DNA from 2 places in the Novosphingobium sp. G106 genome. Region 2 is predicted to be linked to the other one. Evidence: riboswitches for the same ligand, from Rfam matches in the RefSeq annotation. Region 2 holds a riboswitch; the other holds the start of a gene.

Region 1 (3,402 bases), on a different contig from region 2:
CCTGATCGGCAACGATCGGGCCCCTTTTTCCAGCCCCTCCAAAGTTATAGGGCTCTCATCCGTGGGTGTAGTACCTTGGCAACAGTCGGGTTCAGCCTTTGTGCGAGGAGTCCGTCTAGGGCCGGGTGAGCGAGGAGAGGATGCCAGAGCATGCCCGGCCCGCTAGTAGATAAAAGTACCCATTCCATCGCTTCTAGCGAAAGGAGGGACACATGGGAGAGCGCTTTATGCGCGAACGCGAAGCGCCGGCCTCGTTTGTCCAGATCACAGAATCGGTAGCCGACATCGACGAACTGCCCGAGCATTGGTTTATGGCAGGGGCCCGACGCTGCGATCTACATGGACACAGTTGGATCAAACTGACGACCATCACCGACGAGCGGGTGGCGATGGCAGGGGTAAAGCATCGTCGTATCCACCACGTCCAAGCCAGCCCCTACTCGCAGTCGGGATGTCACGATCGTCGGCACGGCCGCCAGTAGCCGCACCAGAAAGACTTTTTGGCGATCGAAAATTAATGCGATGCTTGCAGGCTTCGGGCTTGGCACGCCGCTTATCCCCTGCAGAGTTGATTGAATATGCGCGCTAATCAAAACCTGTCCGTGCGATGATCGACGCAACCCTTCTGACCAATGAGCAGCTCCTAGCTTTTGACCAGGACATGTTAGGACTCGCCAAGGAAGGCGTGGAGAACATGACGCAGCTTTCGATCGAAACCTGGGCTGAGGTTTTGCGTGAACTCGTCATCCGCGGCCTCGTCGAACTTCGAAGCGGGTCCTATGATGACCTGGGAAGCGCCGATATCAGACGGCTAAAATGAATCCCCTCTGACAGAAAAACCTTTGCCGACGCGCGGGCATCTCGACGCACCCTCAGTCCCGGGGAACCGCGCGACTGGGCGGGTGTTGAGGTCGTAAGGAGATGACCATGGTCAGCGACACAACCAAACCGGGACGCGATCGTCAGTTCGTGGCGGGAGGAGAGGGGCACGAGCTTCGTCATTTCACCGAGAAGCTCGGGCTCTTGGTCACGCAGGCCCAAGAGCTTATCGACCGCGTTGGCAACAGCCGCGAGGCGCGCAACGCCGCCGCGCAGCTTCTGAAAGGGTGATTCATGCCGGTGTCCCAACTCAGCGCCATCGAGCGGATTTCGCGAGTAATCGCGGCCCAACGTCTCAGCATAAACGCCGACGGATATAATCCCTCGGTTTCCCTCGAAGTCGATGACGAATGGCGCAACTATCGTGATGATGCGGTTGCCGTGCTCAAGCACCCAATTGCTAGCGGAGCACCGTGCTCCCGCGGAGATCCTCGGCGTCGATCCGTCTGAAGGACAGCTCAGCTTTGCCCGCTCTTCCTTTGTCGCAAATGCGCACTGCCCTCCCTCGCAAACGCCCGCTGAAGAGAATTCAGCGATGAGTTGCGAAGGTCGGCGTAAGCCTATAGGGGATATCCAGTCGGTTCGCATAAGCGAGCCGAACTAGATCGCGCCGGTGTCCCGTAAGGGACTTAATAGGGAACGCGGTGCGGGTGGTCTTGCCACCTCAATCCGAGGCTGTCCCTGCAACTGTAAGCGGCGAGCGTGAGGCATATCGCTTCCTCTGAGACGGGGAGGCAGCCACTGGGCCGGACCATCGTCCGTTGCCTGGGAAGGCCATGCAGCACGCTTTGACCCGCGAGCCAGGAGACCTGCCAGCGTCTGGTCGCTCTTGCCCTGGCCCAGGGGATGGCCGAGGCACGGTGTACTCCGTCCGGGCGACGAACCTTTGCGGCTGGGCTGCATCGGTGCGTGACGAGCGGCGCTTCTTGCACCCCCGCCGTTGCGCATCGGCCGACTGGACATCGGCAAGCCCATCCATCGTTGCTCGGTGTGAACGGAGTGGGCTTGAATTTGATATCGCAATGTTTGCCACCCGGCGCACGGAATCCGGCCGACCGCCTGCTGGAGGGACGTGCGTGAACCATCGCATCCGCGGCTGGTGCCCGGACGCCTGGCGTCCGATGGCAGCGGGCGACGGCCTGCTCGTTCGCATAAAGCCGCGCCTCGGCCGCATGGGCCCAGATCAGGTCCGGGGCCTGTGCGATGCCTCCGCGCGTTTCGGCAACGGCCTGATCGACCTGACCAATCGCGCCAATCTGCAAATTCGGGGGGTGATCGACGACAAATGGCATGTCGTGGTCGACGCGCTGATCGCACTCGACCTGGTCGATCCGGCCGCCGATCTCGAGACGCGGCGCAACATTCTCGTCGCGCCCGATTGGCAGGCTGCCGACCATAACGCGCGGTTGGCAGAGGCCTTGGCCTCACGCCTTTCCGCCCTGCCGACGCTGCCCTCGAAGGTCGGCTTCGCGATCGATGCCGGAAACGCCCCGATGCTGACAGACGCGCCGGCGGACTTCAGGATCGAGCGGAGCGGAGACGGCACCCTGCTGCTGCGCGCGGACGGGCGAGCGGGCGGCACACCGGTGGCGCCCGACACGGCCGTGGACGCACTCATCGCGCTGGCGCACTGGTTCGTCGAGACCGGCGGATCCGAGACCGGACGGGTCGCGCGTCACGCCGCGCCGCTGCCGGCCTGGGCGCGGGCTGATCTGCGTCCGGCCACTCCCCGCGCGCCGCCCCTTCCCGGCCCTCATCCGCTCGGTCACGTCTGGGGAGTGCCGTTCGGCAGTATGGAGGCGTCGGCGCTGCGCGACTTGGCCGAGCGGAGCGGTGCCTCTGCGCTGCGCCTCACGCCCTGGCGCAGGCTGCTGCTCGAAGAGGCTCGGCCGGTTCGTGTCGAGGGCTTCGTCGACGCGCCCGGCCATCCGGCGATGCGCGCCGCGGCCTGTCCCGGTGCGCCCGCATGTCCCCAGGCGACGGTGGAAACCCGCGCTCTTTCGCTGCGACTTGCTTCCCTGGTCACGGGCCGGCTGCATCTGTCGGGCTGCGCCAAGGGATGCGCGCATCCCGGCATGGCCGACGTCACCGTGACCGGACGCGGCGGCCGGTTCGACCTGGCCTTCGCCGCCCGCCCCGCAGATCCACCGACGCGCTCCGGGCTTACCGCCACCGAACTGCTCGCCGCTTTCGGAGCCGCTTGATGCCCCACGTCTATGAAACCGATGGCCAGGCCATCTACCGCCAGTCCTTTGCCACGATCCGTGCCGAAGCCGAACTCTCCCGCTTCACGTCCGACGAGGAACGCGTGGCGGTCCGCATGATCCACGCCGCGGGCATGGTCGAGCTCGCCGCGCATATCCGCTTCTCGCCGACTTTCGCGACAGTCGCCGCAAAGGCTCTGGCCGCAGGTGCGCCAATCCTGTGCGACGCGCGCATGGTCGCCGAGGGGATCACACGATCGCGACTGCCCGCGGACAATGCGATCGTCTGCACGCTGCACGATCCGACCGTTCCAGACCG
Region 2 (3,402 bases):
AGAGGCACGGCATCTCCTGCACCGCAACGCCGTCATAGCGCGTGTCCGATGCCTTCACCGCCCGCAGTGCCGCGACCAGCAAGGTGCCCCCGCGTTGGCCGCCCGCATCCTCACGCGCATCCCCAGAGAAGCGGCAGGTGTTGCAGGCGACCACGGCTGGCCCATCGTCCACGCGCTTGAGCATCAGAAGCGTCCTCTTATACCGGCATAGATGCTGCGGCCGAGCGTGCCGTAGCGGTAGGCGGTCATGTACTTCTCGTCGAACAGGTTCTCGGCGCGGGCGAAGAAGCGCACCGCGTCGCTCAGCTTGTACTCGGCGCGCAGGTCGACCAGCGTATAGGCAGCGAGCAGCGTCGTATTGGCGGCATTGTCATAGCTCTTGCCCGACCAGCGCACAGCCGCGCCGGTGGTGAGGCCGAATGCCCAGTCATAGCTGATCGAACCGTTGGCCTCGTTACGCGGCCGCCGCGGCAGCCACTTGCCGAAGGTGGCAGTGCCCGCCGAGCGATCGTCGGAAACAGTCCAGCTATAATTGCCGTCGAGGTTGAGCCTGCCAAGCGTAAGCGACCCCTGCGCCTCGATCCCGTGAGCCTCCGCGCGCGCGACGTTCGAGTAGTAACCGGTCCGCCGCGTCGTCGTGCTGCCGGGGACGAAGCAGAGCGGCACAGTCGAGGCCGCCGTGCAGCTGTTGAAGATGATCTGGCCCGTGGTCTTCCGCTCGAAATAGGAGGCGCCGAAGGCCAACTTGCCGTCGAACAGGCGTTGCTCTGCCCCTGCTTCCCAGCCCTTGGCCTGTTCGGGATCGAGCGCCGCGTTGCCGAATTCGGAGAACAATTGGTAGAGCGTCGGTGCCTTGAAGCCCTCGCCATAGCTGGCGCGCAGCAGAGTGCCCGTGGGCAGTCGCCAGACCCCGCCCGCGGCGAACAGCGTCTTGCCGCCATAACGATCGTGATCGTCGTAGCGCAGGCCGGCGTTGAGCGTCAGGCCCGCGATCGGCTCGGCCGCGATCTGGCCATAGACGCTGGTGATCTCCACTTGCCCACGCGTCGGGGCCGGCACCGGCGTCGCCAGCGAGGCTGCCGGCGAGACGCTGCGGAAGCGCGAGCGCTCGTTCTCGGCGCCGGCAAGCAGCGTCCAGCCTTCGGCGATGGCGAAGCTGCCCTGATATTCGAACCGCCGGTTCTTTCCGGCCGCATCGAAGCTCTGCGGCCGCGCGCGGGTGGGATTGAAGCTGTCGCGGTCGGTATCGGTGTAGGCATAGGCGACGCGGTTGCGGAACCGTCCGTCGAGCAGGTCGAAGTTCAGGCCCGCGTAGCCGACGAATTCCTTGTTGAGCGAGTAGTCGAGCGAATCCGCAGTCGTGCTGTCGATCTCTACCCGCGACTTCGCGTAGTAACCGCGCAGGTCGACAGAAATACCTTGCGCCAAGTCGAGCACGGCCCGGCCGCTGACGTTGCGGTTGGTATTGCCGTCGGCCTCCTTGCCGCCGAAGGCCGGCGAGATCGCCGAGATGCCGTCGGTGGTGAAGGCCTGGCCGCCGATGCGCCAGGCGAGCGGCCCGGTCTTGCCGCCGATCGCCGCACGGGCGCTGACCGTCTCGCGCGAGCCGGCCTCGAGGTCGAAGCTGCCTTCGAGCGTCTTGGTCGGCATGGCAGTGACCACGTTGACCACGCCGCCGATCGCCTGGCTGCCCCAGAGGATCGACTGCGGCCCGCGCAGCACCTCGATGCGCGAGGCATCACCGACCAGCAGGTTGGCAAAGTTGTAGCCGCCGCCGGTCGACGAGGGATCGTTGAGCTTGACCCCGTCGATCACCACCACGGTCTGGTCGGACTCGGCACCGCGGATGCGCAGCGAGGTCGCCGTGCCATAGCCGCCGTTGCGCGACACACTGATCCCCGGGGTGCGCAGCAGGAGTTCGGTCACGCCGATGTCCTGGCTGCGGTCGATCGCCGTCTTGTCGAGCACGGTGACCGAGGCCGGCACCTGATCGAGCGGCGTCGCAAAGCGCGTCGCGGTCACCAGAATGCCGCCTGCATCGGTGTCAGCCACCGTGCTGGTGGAAGCGGCGGCATCGGGCGCCGGCGCCTCTTGCGGTGCTTCCTCGGCATGGGCCGTCGAGTAGGCAGCGGTCGAGAGAAGGAAAGTGGAAAACAGAACGGACTTCAACATCGCAATGGGTACCCCATGACAAGGGACCACGCGCTTGGGAGATTCCGCACCCGGCGGGCACGACACATCTCCCGCACAAACGCGGTCCAGACATGTCGTCACTCGGGTTTACCCCCGTCCGCTCGGCACACCCTGTCCGCGCGAAGGACGACCGCGACGGGCAGGTCTCCTGGCTCGCGGGTCAATGCCGGTTCGCGCCGCCTTCTCAGGACCGTGAGATCCCAATGGCATGTGGCGCGATGGCTCGCCGCTTACAGTTGCAGGGGCAGCCGGGGTCTTGAACCCCGTTCCCTTTTCATCCCCGTCTCCGGGGAACCTGTCGCAGCCGCGCCCCTAGTCGACGTGCTGAACTGCGTCAATGCGGGGCGGGTGATCGTCCGGCCGCCATCTTGTTTCGCTGAAGGCGCAAGGTAAGGAGGCGACCATGGCCGTTCCCCACCTCCTCCGCCGCACCGGACTGCTGGCGTCGCTGACCGCCCTGGCGATGGCCGGCGCGGCGAGCTGGGCCTCGTCCGGGACGGTGCAGCGACAGCCGGCCAACGCGCGACCGCAGCGAATCGTCTCGCTCAATCTCTGCGCCGACCAGCTGCTGCTCGCGCTGGCCGACCGCAACCAGATCGCCGGGCTCACGCGCAATGCCAACAAGCCCGAGATGTCCGCCGTGGCGGCCAGGACCGGCGGCCTGCGCATTCTCGGCACCTCGGCCGAGGAAATCCTCGCGATCCGGCCGGATCTGGTGCTCGGCATGCCCGCCAGGCGCAGCGCCGCGATCGCGGTGCTGAAGGACCAGCACTATCGCATGATCGACCTCAAGAGCGCCGATACGCTGGACGACATCTTCGCCGCGATCCGCACGACTGCCGCTGCGGTCGGTCATCCCGAGCGCGGCGAGGCGATGATCGCGCAGATGCAGCGCGACCTCGCCGTCATCCCCAAGGTCGGCCGCGGCAAGGTCGCCGCCTATTACCAGCGGCGCGGCTATCTGACCGGCACCGGTACCTTGGTCGACGACCTGATGACGCGCCTGGGTTTCGTCAACCTGGCGGCCAAGCTCGACAAGTCGCCGCTGTCGCAGATGTCGCTCGAGGAGATGGTGGCGTCCCGGCCCGACTACCTCATCGTCGAGAGCGCAACCGAGCGCGTCAGCGACCAGGGCACCGAAATGCTCCACCACCCGGCGCTGAACGGAATTCCGCGGCTCAGCATTCCGCAGGCGTGGACCGTCTGCGG

Evidence for each region. A riboswitch is a leader RNA that binds a small molecule or an ion and turns the genes downstream of it on or off. The one in region 2 is predicted to bind cobalamin.
Region 1: linked by a shared signal. The riboswitch ahead of KRR38_RS32640 (cobalamin biosynthesis protein CobG) and the one ahead of KRR38_RS07145 (TonB-dependent siderophore receptor) in region 2 are both predicted to bind cobalamin.

Annotation. Positions count from the first base shown of each region.
Region 1 covers NZ_JAHOOZ010000003.1:117,010-120,411, forward strand. The annotation lists gene KRR38_RS32625 (hypothetical protein) at 213-482, shown strand; gene KRR38_RS32630 (hypothetical protein) at 608-820, shown strand; gene KRR38_RS32635 (DUF3606 domain-containing protein) at 928-1,110, shown strand; cobalamin riboswitch at 1,474-1,711, shown strand; gene KRR38_RS32640 (cobalamin biosynthesis protein CobG) at 1,956-3,083, shown strand; gene KRR38_RS32645 (precorrin-8X methylmutase) at 3,083-3,402, shown strand, end outside.
Region 2 covers NZ_JAHOOZ010000001.1:1,498,498-1,501,899, forward strand. The annotation lists gene KRR38_RS07140 (DUF1636 domain-containing protein) at 1-184, opposite strand, end outside; gene KRR38_RS07145 (TonB-dependent siderophore receptor) at 184-2,172, opposite strand; cobalamin riboswitch at 2,314-2,507, opposite strand; gene KRR38_RS07150 (ABC transporter substrate-binding protein) at 2,597-3,402, shown strand, end outside.